4 regions of the Xanthomonas campestris pv. campestris str. ATCC 33913 genome follow, and region 1 is predicted to be linked to each of the others. Evidence: predicted binding sites of a transcription regulator. Region 1 holds the regulator's gene; each other region holds the start of a gene.
The links. Region 1 encodes FliA, which starts transcription of late flagellar genes. Its sites were predicted from a motif close to TAAAGTTTNNCNNNCNNNGGCCGATAA; they were not measured.

Region 2: XCC_RS15995 (methyl-accepting chemotaxis protein) is a predicted target of FliA. The motif match lies at 2,060-2,086, and genes of this name have one in related genera.
Region 3: XCC_RS07510 (GGDEF domain-containing protein) is a predicted target of FliA. The motif match lies at 1,304-1,330, and genes of this name have one in related genera.
Region 4: XCC_RS13990 (STAS domain-containing protein) is a predicted target of FliA. The motif match lies at 1,439-1,465, and genes of this name have one in related genera.

Annotation. Positions count from the first base shown of each region.
Region 1 is NC_003902.1:2,229,168-2,232,351, forward strand. Features, by position in the region: gene XCC_RS09900 (protein phosphatase CheZ) at 1-394, opposite strand, end outside; gene cheY (chemotaxis response regulator CheY) at 394-786, opposite strand; gene XCC_RS09910 (RNA polymerase sigma factor FliA) at 810-1,577, opposite strand; gene XCC_RS09915 (MinD/ParA family protein) at 1,574-2,458, opposite strand; gene flhF (flagellar biosynthesis protein FlhF) at 2,445-3,184, opposite strand, start outside.
Region 2 is NC_003902.1:3,654,313-3,657,496, reverse strand. Features, by position in the region: gene XCC_RS15995 (methyl-accepting chemotaxis protein) at 128-1,996, opposite strand; gene XCC_RS15990 (glucose/quinate/shikimate family membrane-bound PQQ-dependent dehydrogenase) at 2,529-3,184, opposite strand, start outside.
Region 3 is NC_003902.1:1,681,082-1,684,265, reverse strand. Features, by position in the region: gene XCC_RS07520 (sensor domain-containing diguanylate cyclase) at 1-859, shown strand, start outside; gene XCC_RS07515 (hypothetical protein) at 876-1,109, opposite strand; gene XCC_RS07510 (GGDEF domain-containing protein) at 1,359-2,333, shown strand; gene XCC_RS07505 (efflux transporter outer membrane subunit) at 2,428-3,184, opposite strand, start outside.
Region 4 is NC_003902.1:3,198,830-3,202,013, reverse strand. Features, by position in the region: gene XCC_RS13995 (chemotaxis protein CheA) at 1-980, opposite strand, end outside; gene XCC_RS13990 (STAS domain-containing protein) at 999-1,328, opposite strand; gene mfd (transcription-repair coupling factor) at 2,080-3,184, opposite strand, start outside.

The DNA.
Region 1 (3,184 bases):
TCAGGTTGTGGCGCATCTTGTCCATCAGCGCGCCCTGGTCCTGGTTGAGACCACCATCGCGCAGCTGGTTCGCCAGCAAACGGCATTCTTCGACCAGATCCAGCGTGCGATGGCTGGCCTTTTCGGTCATTTCCACCACGTGGTCCAACCGCGAGCAGGCGTCGTCCAGCTCGCCGGCTTCTTCGGGCACGGTGGGCAGTTCGCCCAGGGCCTGGCCCAGTTCGCGTGCAAGCCGGCTCAGGCCCTGCATCATCGGACGGGTGCGCAAGGCGGCGAGGTGGTCGACCTCGCGCTTCCAGGCGGCTTCGTCACCGCTTTCCAACGCATCGAGCGCGCCCTGCAGGCGGTCGATCAGCGCGGCGCGTTCGGCATTGGTGTCCACGGTGGCGTTCATCAGGCGGTCGCCGCCAGACGTTCGAACACCTTGCCCAGCTTTTCTTCCAGGGTCTGGGCGGTAAACGGCTTGATGATGTAGCCGTTCACGCCGCACTGGGCGGCTTCGATGATCTGTTCGCGTTTGGCCTCGGCGGTCACCATCATCACCGGCAGGTGCTTGAGCTTGGCGTCGGCGCGGATGTTGCGCAGCAGGTCGATGCCGGTCATGCCGGGCATGTTCCAGTCGGTGACCACGAAATCGAACGGGCCCGCGCGCAACGCAGCCAGTGCGCTGTTGCCGTCTTCGGCCTCTGCGGTATTGGTGAAGCCGAGATCCGCCAACAGATTCTTGACGATACGGCGCATCGTCGAGAAGTCGTCCACGATCAGGATCCGCATGTTCTTATTCACATCAAGCTCCTAACACGAAAAAATTAATCGTCAATTTCGACACCGGCATCTGCCAGCTCGAAGACTTTGAGGCGGCCGCGCAAACGCACCACGGCCTGGCCATGGATCTGGCAGACGCGCGACTCGCTGACACCGAGCACGGCGCCGATTTCCTTCAGGTTCAATTCCTGTTCGTAGTACAGCGACAGCACCAGCTGCTCGCGCTCGGGCAACTGGCCAATGGCCTTGCCCAGCTCGCGACCAAACTCGCCGCGCTCCATCATCTGCTGCGGATTGGGGCCACCCTTGGCGGTGGTGTCCAGTTCGCCGTGGTCTTCGATGCGCGATTCCAGGCTCAGCACCTGGCCGCGTGCGGCGTCTTCCATCAGGCGCAGGTAGTCGGGCAGCGGCATCTCCATCGCGGCGGCCACTTCGGTGGCGGCGGCGGCGCGGCCGGTGTTCTGTTCGATCTTGCGCACGGCGGCGGCGGCGTCGCGGGCCCGGCGGTGCACCGAGCGCGGCACCCAGTCGCCCCGACGGATCTCGTCGATCATCGAGCCGCGGATACGGATCGAGGCATAGGTTTCGAACGAGGCGCCCTGGTCGGAGTCGTAGCTGCGCGAGGCTTCGATCAGGCCGATCATGCCGGCCTGGATCAAATCGTCCACTTCCACGCTCGCCGGCAGGCGCGCGGCCAGATGGTGGGCGATCCGGCGCACCAGGTCGGCGTGCTGGGTGACCACATCGTTGGCGTTATTGCGTTGCACGGCACGGTACTGGGCCGTGGCGGTCGTTGCGGTGGCGGTACTCATGCGGCCACTCCCCGTTGGATGATGCGTTCGACGAAGAACTCGACGTTGCCGCGCGGCACGGTGGGGGCCTGCCAGCGCGAGGTACGGCGTGCGATTTCGGCAATGGCCTGTGCCGAGGGACTGGCCGGGTAGGCCTTGATGACCGGTTGCTGGCGCTGCACCGACAGGCGCAGCCAATCGTCCTGCGGCACGTGGCCGAGGTAGTTCAGCGAGACATCGCCGAGGAACTTTTCGCACACCCGCGAGAGCTTGTCGTACAGCAGGCGGCCTTCGTTGGGGTCGCGCACCATGTTGGCGATGATCTGCAGGCGGTCCACGCCGCGTTCGCGCGAGAGCACCTTGATCAGCGCGTAGGCGTCGGTGATCGAGGCCGGCTCGTCGCAGACCACCACCACGGTGTCCTGGGCGGCCTGGCAGAAGGTCAGCACGCTGTCGGTGATGCCGGCGGCGGTGTCGATGACCATCACGTCCAGGTCGCGCTCCAGTTCGGAGAACACGTTGACCAGGCCGATGTGCTGGGCCGGGGCCAGTTCGGCCATGTGGCGGCGACCGGAGGCGGCCGGCACCACGAGCACGCCGCCGGGGCCTTCGATGATCACTTCGTCCAGCGTGCAGCGGCCGGCGATCAGGTCGGCCAGGGTGTACTTGGGCGACAGGCCCAGCACCACGTCCAGATTGGCCAGGCCCAGGTCGGCGTCGAGCAGCAGGGTGCGCTTGCCCATGTCGGCCAGGGCCACCGCCAGGTTGGCGGAGATGTTGGTTTTACCCACGCCACCCTTGCCACCGGTCACGGCAATGGTGCGCACCGGGCCCAAAGGCTCGGGACGGGTCGCCGACAGGGGGAAGGCGTTGGTCAGCTTTGCGTATTCACGCGACTGCATGGTTGTGCTCCGGAGTACAGGGCTTATCGGCAGCGCGCCGCAAATCTTCAAGGCGAAGAACGAGACTGGCGGCATTGGCACGGTGCAGGTCATCGGGGACGCGTTGTCCGTCGGTGACCCAGGTGATCGGCATCTGGTGATCGACGACCACCGACAGGGCGCTGCCGAAGCGTCCGGTCTCGTCGAGTTTGGTCAGCACCACGCCCTGGGGCTTGGCATGGGCGAAGCGGCGCACGACCTCGTCGAGGTCGGAAAAATGGGCGTTGGCGGGCAGCACCAGCAACGAGGTGACCTGGCGGGCGGCGCGCAGCCAGTTGAGCTGGGCGGCCAGGGCGCGGTCGCGCTGGCCCATGCCGGCGGTGTCGATCAGTACCAGCTTGTAGTCGCGCAGGCGCTCGAGCAGCTCCAGCAGGCTTTCGGCGCTGTCGGCCTCGTGCACGGCGATGCCGAGCTGGCGGCCGTAGCTGTGCAGCTGTTCGCGGCCGCCGACACGCTGGGTGTCGGTGGTGACCAGGGCCACGTCGCGCGGGGCGTGCTGGGCGGCGAAGCGCTGGGCGAGCTTGGCGATGGTGGTGGTCTTGCCGGCGCCGGTCGGGCCGACCAGGGCGATGACGCCGCCCAGTTCCAGCGGGTCGACCGGGGCCACCGGCAGGCGCTTGGACAGCAGGCCCAGCATCAGGCCACGGCCGCGGTGCAATTCGGTGTCGGCCGGGATCTGCAGGGCAA
Region 2 (3,184 bases), 1.4 Mb from region 1:
GATGGGGATTCGCGCCGCCGTTTTTTAACGACACACATGACGTAGGAGGCTTGCGCGCGATGGGGCGTTACCGGCGAGGCCCCATCGCGCGCAAGCGCGCTCCTACGAATGCGGGTGGTGTGCGGGGTTACGCCGCCGCGCTTCCAAAACTGCCGCGTACCACGTTCGAGCTACCGCGGGTGTCTGATTGCAGGCGGAAGATGGACACCGCATCGGCCAGTTCCACTGCCTGTTCTTCCAGGCTGCGCGCGGCGGCGGTGGCTTCTTCCACCAGGGCGGCGTTGCGCTGGGTCACTTCGTCCAGCTGCGCCACGGTGCGGTTCACCTGCTCGATGCCGCTGGACTGTTCGGCGCTGGCCGAGGTGATCTCGCTCATGATGTCGGTGACGTGCTTCACCGAGCCGACGATCTCGCGCATGGTCGCGCCGGCGCGGTGCACCAGACCCGAGCCCAGTTCCACCTTGTCGGTGGAGTCGGCGATCAACGATTTGATCTCCTTGGCTGCATCGGCCGAACGTCGCGCCAGGGCGCGCACTTCCGAGGCCACCACCGCGAAGCCGCGGCCCTGTTCGCCGGCGCGCGCTGCTTCCACCGCGGCGTTGAGCGCCAGGATGTTGGTCTGGAACGCGATGCCGTCGATGACGCCGATGATCTCGCCGATCCTGCGCGAGGCAGTGCTGATCTGGCTCATGGTGGACACCACATCGTCCATCACCTGGCCACCGTTCTGCGCCACTTCGCCGGTGCCCAGCACCAGCTTGTTGGCCTGCTGCGCGCTGTCGGCATTCTGCTTCACGGTGGAGGTGAGTTCTTCCATGGAGCTGGCGGTTTCTTCCAGGCTCGCGGCCTGTTGCTCGGTGCGTTCGGACAGATCGGTGTTGCCGGCAGCGATTTCCACCGCAGCGCGGCGAATGGTGTCCGACGCGGTCTGGATGCCGCCGATGATTTCGGTCAGGCGGATCACGGTCTGGTTGGTGTCGTCACGCAGGCGCGCGAAAATGCCATGCGCATCGCCATCCACGCGCTGGGTGAGGTCGCCCTCGGCCAGCGCGCTGATCACGCGCGCCAATGCAGCCAGATGCGTTTCCACCGAGTCGTAAATGCGGTTGATGCCTTGCGCCAGCGACAGCAGCACGCCGTCCATGCCGTCCATCTGCATGCGGCGGCTGAAATCGCCAGCGGCAGCGGCATCGATGATCTCGATCAGCGCCTGCTCGGCGTTGACCTGCGCGGTGACGTCCATCCACTGCGCGATGGTGCCGAGCTTGGTGCCGTCGGCGGCGATGATCGGGCTGTAGACGAAGTCGATCTGGCGGCCGAAGAACGGCGCACGCACGGCCTTGGAGGCGGTGAGCGCACGCATACGGTCGATGGCGGCCTGGCTGTCCGGATAGATGTCGCCGATGCTGCCGCCGACGAAACCTTCGGCATGGAAGCTGGGGCGGAAGCTCTGCACGTCCGGCTCGATCAGCTTGAGCATCTTGAGCAGTTTGCGGTTGGCGAACAGCACCTGGCCGTCGTCATCGGCGATGCGGATCATGGTGTCCAGATCGTCCAGCGCCTTGATCACGAACTGGCCGTGGCGCAAGCCTTGCTCCATCACGTCGAGGCGGAGGGCGAGCTTGTCCTGGGTGGCTTGCAGGGTGCGCAGCAACGGCGCGAGTTCGCCGCTGGCGCTGCGCGCGTCCAGGCGCTGGAAGCGGCCTTCGCCGATGGCGGCAATGGCGGTGACTGCCTGGTCGAGCTGGGTGGCAGTGCGCCGGCGCGACCACCACCACAGCCCCGCACTGGCGGCGCCGAGCACCAGTAATGCCGGTAGCAGCGTGCCCAGGGTGTGCCAGAAGCCGCCGGGCATGGCCGTGGCGGCGTAGACGGCAAGCAGGATCAGCAACGCGGCCTGCGCCGCGGCCGGCAACCAGGCTGTCCAGGTGGCACGCGCAACGTTCCGGCCGGTGGGCGGAGGAGAGGCGGGTGCGGCATCGAGGGTAGGCAACATAGGCTGGTGTCCGACTGGTGTTCTGGGTGGGGAGCGCGTCCGGCAGTGTGTAGCTGCAAGGGGGTATCGGCGGCCGGGCCCGAATCATGACGGTGTGAAGGCGCCGTTCGTCGGAATCAGCACGCCGGTACCCTAAAAATGCCGATGTGCTTGATTTGGAAGCGGTTTTCAGTCCTGAGGCAGGGTTGGGCGCTCCCGGCGATTTCCTGACGAAGCGCACATTTATTTTGTTATTGAAATGTGAACTTTCGGCCTGCCCGACAGTGCATGGGGTTCAAGACGAAGGGTGCAGCCTGCGCTCCGTACCCCAGGCAGGAACCCCCCCCGCGATGGCGAGGCTGGGCCGATCGCCGCTGCCGCATCGCAGCTCGCCCCGCGGGCAATGGCGTGCGCTAACTCGCTGTGATTCGCTTGCGGCCGCACGCACGACGCGGCGGAAAGTGCCCCTCGGAGCGCGGCGCTCTTCAGGCACGCACAAAAAAACCGGCCGTCTTGCGACGGCCGGTTCAACGTCACTGCACAACCTCAGACGTTATTTGGCGCTGGCGGCCGCGTCGTCGGGCAGTGCCCAGGCAATGACGCTGTCGCCGGACTTGGTTTCCATGCGGTCATGGCCACCCACCGCGGCAACGATGTACTGCTTGCCATCGATGGTGTAGCTCAGCGGCGCGGCCTGCGGGCCCGCAGGCACGCGGGTCTCCCAGACCTGCTTGCCGGTGCGGGTGTCAAAGCCGCGGATGAAGTTGTCCAGGCTGGCACCGATGAAGGTGACGCCGCCGGCAGTGGCCAGCGAGCCGCTGTTGTTCGGGGTGCCGATCTCGAACTTGGTCTTGGACGGGATGCCCATTGGGCCCTGGTCGTAACCGGTGCCCAGCGGACGGCGCCAGATCACCTGCTGCGTGCGCAGATCCACGCCGGAGATATAGCCCCACGGCGGTGCCACGCACGGCGTGTTGAGCGGCGACATCCACGGCTCCTTGCGCGCGCCATAGGCCAGGCCTTCCTGCGCCATGTAGCCCTTGGTCTTGCTGCTGCCGTTGAACACCGACACCACGCCCAGCTCGTTCATCACCGTGCGCGGGTAGACGTGCTCGGTATAGGGCAGGCGATTGCTGTTCATCACCATGATGCCGCGCTGCAGATCGACCGACACGCCGCCCCAGTTGATGCCGCCATGGTTGCCGGTGA
Region 3 (3,184 bases), 550 kb from region 1:
GCGCGCCTCGCGCGATCGCGCCGAGCAGGTGGCGGCGTGGGGAACGCTGGCCGATGGCGAACGCGGGAGCATCGCGCCCGAAGAGTGCTGGGCACTGCGACGCGACCGCACTCACCTGGTGGAGGACGCCAGCGTAGGCATGGTCTGCCAGCATGCCGGCGTCAATCTTCCGCCGCATGCGAGCACGGTCTGCATTCCATTGTCGGCACAGGGCACCCAGCTGGGCATGCTCGCGCTGCGCGGCGACAACGCGCAGGAACTGGCCTCGCTGACCGTGGCCGAGGCGGCCGCCGAACAATTGTCGTTGGCGCTGCACAACCTGCGCCTGCGCGAGACGCTGCGCCAGCAATCCATCCGTGACCCGCTGACCGGCCTGTTCAACCGCCGCTATCTGGAAGAAGCGCTCAACCACGAGCTGTCGCGCTGCACCCGACGCGTGCAGCCACTGTCGGTGCTGATGCTGGACGTGGACCATTTCAAGCAATTCAACGACCTGCATGGCCACAGTGGCGGCGACCGCGTGCTTGCTGCGATCGGCGAACTGCTGCTGGCGCAGACCCGCGGCGAAGACATCTGCTGCCGCTACGGCGGCGAGGAACTGACCATCATCCTGCCCGAGGTCGACCTGGCCACCGCCAGCGCGATGGCGGAGAAATTACGCGCCGGCATCGATGGCCTGCAGGTAATGGCCGATGGCGTGTCACTGCCCAAGATCACCGCCTCGTTCGGCGTCGCGACCTTTCCCGGGCATGCAGGCAACGCCGCGCAGTTGCTGCGCAAGGCCGACGAGGCGCTGTATCGGGCCAAGCAGGCCGGGCGCAATCAGGTGGTCAGCGCGGTGACGCCGGGCAGCGTGTGACGCCAGGCCCGTGCTGTCAGCGACAGGCCTGCCCGTTGTCGTCGGTCGGGATCAGCCCGGCGCTGGCCAGCATGTCGTCGATGCGGCCACGCACATGCGCGGCGTCTTCGGGTGCGGCGCTGTGCAGGACGGCCTCGGCGCGGGCCTGGAAATCCAGATAATCGAAGTCGGCGTCTTCATCGGACGCCACGTTCGGCAGTGCGTCCTGCAGCGCATCCAGGTGCGCATCCAACTCTGAGCGATTAGGCATCGGTGACTCCACGGCAAAGCCCCAAGGTTGCGGCTATGCCGTCAAGGATCTGCGAAACCGTACAGCGCGTGTGGGATGCGGCATCTGATCGGCTGCGGCGCGCCGAGGTACGTGCTGATCAGCGTTGTGCGCCGTAGCGGCATCTGACCAACGTTGCGCACGCACGATGCGCTGCCGGCGCGCGCCACCTTCCCTCAACTTTCGCACGCGTCGGCCGATACTGATGCCGACTCCTCCAGAACTTCGCCCGTGATCCTCCATTTGCGGCGGGATTTCCGCCTCGGCATCGTCAAGATGCTCGGGCCGATCACCGCGCTGTTGCTCTGCCTGTACGCGGTGTACCTGGCCATGCATGGCCAAGGGGTGGCATGTGCGTTGACTGCCGCACTCGGCCTGGTCGCGGTGTGGCGTGGCTGGCGCATGCGCAGTGCCGAGCGCACTGGACGCGGCGGGGTGTGGCTGGCCTCCATCAATGTCGCTGGCTGCCTGATCGGCTGCTGGAGCGGCGGCGACGGCGCCCTGCCCTGGTTGTTCCCGGTGCTGGCCACCAATTATTTTCTCTGCGGCCCGCAGCGCGCGGTGTTGCTGAGCCTGCCGTTGCTGGCGGCCTTGCTGTTGCTGCCCGGCTTGATCGTCAGCCCTGGCCAGGGCATCTCCACCGTGATGGTCACCTTGGTGACGCTGGCGGTGGGCTACGCGTTCTCGGTGCGCATGCAGGACGACCGCGTGCATCTGGAAGAACTGGCCTCGCTGGATGCGCTGACCGGCCTGCCCAACCGGCGCATGCTCGAGCGCGCGCTCACCCATCAGATCGATCAACGTCAGCCGCAGGATCGGCTCAACAGCCTGATCATCCTGGACCTGGACCACTTCAAGGACGTCAACGATCTGTACGGGCATGCCGCCGGCGATGCGGCATTGGCTGACCTGGCCACGATCCTGCGGTTCGAGGTGCGTGAGCCCTATCAGGTGTTCCGCTTCGGCGGCGAAGAATTCGTAGTGCTGCTGCGCGCCGGCTCGCTGGCGGAACTGGAAGCGGCCACCGAGCGCTTGCGCAAGGTGATCCGCAACGGATTACGTGGGCCGGGCGGACGCATCACCGTGTCGCTGGGCGCGGCCCGCCACGATGGCGAAACGCACTGGCAAGACTGGTTTTCGCGTGCGGATGCGGCGCTGTATCTGGCCAAGAACGGCGGCCGCGACAGCGTGCGCATCGCCGACTGAGTCATCCAGCGCTGATCGGCAATTGCCGATCAGCGATTGATACCGTCGTGCATGCATGGGCGGGACGGCCGCGCGGCCGCCCCGCCCTGCCATCTCAGCGCTCGGCCACTGCCACCGGCGCGGCCGGTGCCTCACCTTGCTTCCAGCCACCCAGCGCCTTGTAGACGCCGACCACGCCGACATTGACCGCTGCTTCGGCCTGCGCCAATGCATCGTCGGCTGCCAGTTGGGTGCGCTGTGCATCCAGTAGGGTCAGGAAGTCTTCCGAACCCTCGCGGTAGCGGATCTGCGCCAGCTGCTCGGCACGCCGCGCCGCATTGGCCTGGTCCACCACGATCGCCAGGCGCGCCTGCTGACGCCCGTAGCCGGTCAAGGCATTTTCGGTATCTTCCAGTGCCAGCAGCACGGTCTGCTGGTACTGCGCCAACGCGCCTTCGGCCTGCGCCTTGCTGGCACGCAGGCGTGCACGTACGGTGCCGAAGTCGAACGCGGCCCAGCTGATCGACGGCGTGATCGACCAGGCCTTTGCGTTGCCCTGGGTCAACCTGGCCGCATCGCCAGACAGAAAGCCGACAAAGCCGCTCACGCTGATGCGCGGGAACAGATCGGCCGTGGCCACGCCCACCTGTGCGGTGGCCGCAGCCAGACGCCGTTCGGCGGTGCGCACGTCCGGGCGTTGCCGCAGCAAGCTGGCGGTATCGCCGAGCGGCAAGGCGCGGGCGAACGGCGGTGCGGTGCGCGCCACCAGGGTGGCATCCAGCGCATTCGGCTGTTGACCGAGCAACACGGCGATCCGATGGCGGTACTGCGCTTCGGCAGTTTCCAGCAACGGAATGTCGGCTTCGATGGCC
Region 4 (3,184 bases), 970 kb from region 1:
AGCTGCGCATCACCGGTGCGCTGTGCATTGGTGCCGGTGCTGGCCACCGCGATGATCAACTCGCCCACCAGGTCGATCATGCGATCGAGCTTGTCGGCGTCCACGCGGATGGAGCGCGCTTCATTGGAACGCGGCGCAGTCTCGGCAGTCGTTGCAGCGGCGCGCGGTGGCGGTACCGCGGCAATGGCCGGTGCCGGTGCGTGCACCGGTTCCGCAGTGACGATGGCGGTCGCGGCGCTGAGCGTGGTGTCCAGTGGCGCCGGCACCGCGACGATCTCCAGGTCGCAGTCTTCGCGCACGAATTCGAACACGTCTTCAATCGCCGCGCGGTCTGCATCGCTGCGCAGCAGGATCTGGAATCCAAGGTAGTTGGCTTCCGGGTCGAGCTCCTCGAACACCGGCAATTTGCTGTAGTCGGTGCTGATCGACTCGACGGAACCGAGCCCGCGCAGGTTGCGGATCAGCTTCAACGGCGAGTTGCCAAAACGCAGCGCATCGGCAAACAGGGTCAGGTTGACGCGCCAGTAACCGCTTTGTTTTTCCGGCGTGCTGCGCTGCGCGTCGCTGACAGTTGCGCCGCAAACGCTGCCTTGCAGGTAGGTTTGCAATTGCGCCAGCAGGGGCTCGGCTTCGGCGGCCAATGCAGCGGGATCGGCATGGCTGGGGTCGGCGGCGGTCTCCACCAATGCATGGATGTGGTCGCAGCACACCAGCAGCAAGGCGATCAGTTCCGACTGCAGCGCCACCGATTCTTCGCGCACCAGATCCAGCACGCTTTCCACCAAATGGGTGAAGCCCACCAGCTGCGGCAGATCGAACAGACCGCCGGAGCCCTTGATGGTGTGCGCCGCACGGAAGATCGCGTTCACCGCATCCGGCGAGGACTCGCCACGCTCGGCCTGTAACAGGTGACGTTCCATGTCTTCGAGCAGATCCCGGCTCTCGGCCAGGAAGGTCTGCATCAGCTGGTTCATGTCCATGCGCGTCACCTGTCCGTGTTAATGAATTCGTTCGCCCAGACCGGTGGCGGCGTGCGGGTACAGCGCTTCCAGCAGGCCCAGCAGTTCGATCACATCGACCACGGCGCGGCTTGAGTCGGTCAACACAAACGGGCGTCCGTCAGCCTGCACCGCCTGCTTGGTGGCGAGCAGCAGCTGCAGGCCAGTGGTGTCGATCTCGCTGACCGCAGCCAGGTCCAGACGCACGCCACCCGGATGCGCCAGCGCCGGCTGCAGCAATGGCTTGAGCTCGGCAGCGCGACGGATGGTCATCTCGCCTTCGAGGGCAAGCGTGAGCGGGGCGGGTAGATCCAACGAAAAGATGTCCATTGCGGCCTCGTGAAGCGATGACACGTGCGTGGCATGACGCGGAGAAGTTCTCACCTCGACATCGGCTTCACGCGCTACCAAGTAAGCCCAAGTCGTGTCGGTCTATGCAGGTATCGGCGCGTGACAGAAATATTTAGGCCGAATTCAGCCAAGCGGCCGATTTGCGATGCGCATCACTGCGTGGGCGTTAACCGCTCAGGTTTGCGATGACGTGATTCGTGCTGCTTGTCGGCTGAGTCTGCTTTTAAGCGAGCGCTGCGACGGCATGGTGTTTTGGTTGCCATCAAAGGCGCATGCAGTTTCAAGGCATGCGTGATTGCTGTGCATGCGAAAAGCCTGCCTGTTGAGCACGCTAGTGATGGCTGACATGGATGTCTGACACAAGGTTCCGCGGCGAGCAGCACTCATTGCCCATGTCTGCGTCTGTATAGAGTGCGGCCAACGCGCAGCGCGGTTTTGCGAAACGCAGCTTGCTCGGTTGCGCTGCTCTGCTGCAGGCGATTGCCGCTGCACGCTTTCATGATCGCGCAGTACAGATGCACCGCGATCAGGCGCTGGGTTCAATCGTGGTTTGTGCCTGCGATGCTGGCGGGCAGTGCCTTGCACTGGGCATTCAATGCGCCAAAACAGGCCAAGGTAGATCGCTGATTACCGTCGGCGCGTTGCACAGTGCGTGCGCGGCCTTCAACACCACAGCTGCAGCGTGCCCGTGCAGTGCGCCCCAGCAGGGCGCATTGCACGGTGCAACCCCTCAGCGCGGTGCCAGGGCCGTCAACAGCCCACGTGCCGCCTTGAAGCGGTCGGCAGCCTCGGGCAACGGCAGCTTGATGCGCAGTTTGTCCGGGCCGTCCATGGTGTAGATCTTCGGCTGCTTCTGGATCATCTGGATCACGGTCATCGGGTCGATCGACGGCTTTGCCTCGAACACCAGCCGGCCGCCATTCTCGCCAAGATCCAGCTTGCGCACGCCCAAGGCATTGGCCTGCAACTTGAGCTCGGCGATCGCGAACAGGTGCTTGACCGGGTCCGGCAGCAGGCCGAAGCGGTCGATCATTTCCACCTGCAACTCGCGCAAGGCATCGCTGTCGCGGGCACTGGAAATGCGCTTGTACAGCGTCAGGCGCGTGTGTACATCCGGCAGGTAGTCCTCGGGAATCAGCGAGGCCACGTGCAGTTCCACCTCGGCGCCGCGCACTTCTTCGCCGGCATCCAGGTCGGGCAGCTTGCCCTGGCGGATGCTGCGCACCGCGCGTTCCAGCAGTTCGGTGTACAGGCTGAAACCCACCTCGGCCATCTGCCCGCTCTGGTCCTCGCCCAGCAGCTCGCCGGCACCACGAATCTCCAGATCGTGCGTGGCCAGGGTGAAGCCGGCGCCCAGTTCGTCCATGGAGGCAATCGCTTCCAGGCGCTTTTCTGCATCGGAGGTCATCGAGCGGCGGTCCGGCACCACCAGATATGCGTAGGCGCGGTGATGCGAGCGACCGACGCGGCCACGCAACTGATGCAACTGTGCCAAGCCAAAGCGATCGGCACGATTGATGATGATGGTGTTGGCGTTGGGAATGTCGATGCCCGATTCGATGATCGTGGTCGACAGCAGCACGTTGAAGCGCTGCTTCTGGAAATCCAGCATCACCCGTTCCAGCTCGCGCTCGGGCATCTGCCCATGCGCGATGCCGATGCGCGCTTCCGGCACCAGCTCGGAGAGGTCGCGCTGCATGCGCACGATGCTTTCCACATCGTTGTGCAGGAAATACAGCTGGCCACCGCGACTGAGTTCGCGCTGGAACGCCTCGCGCAGCAGGGTGTTGTCCCAGGCGGTGATGAAGGTCTGCACCGCGAGCCGGTTCGGCGGC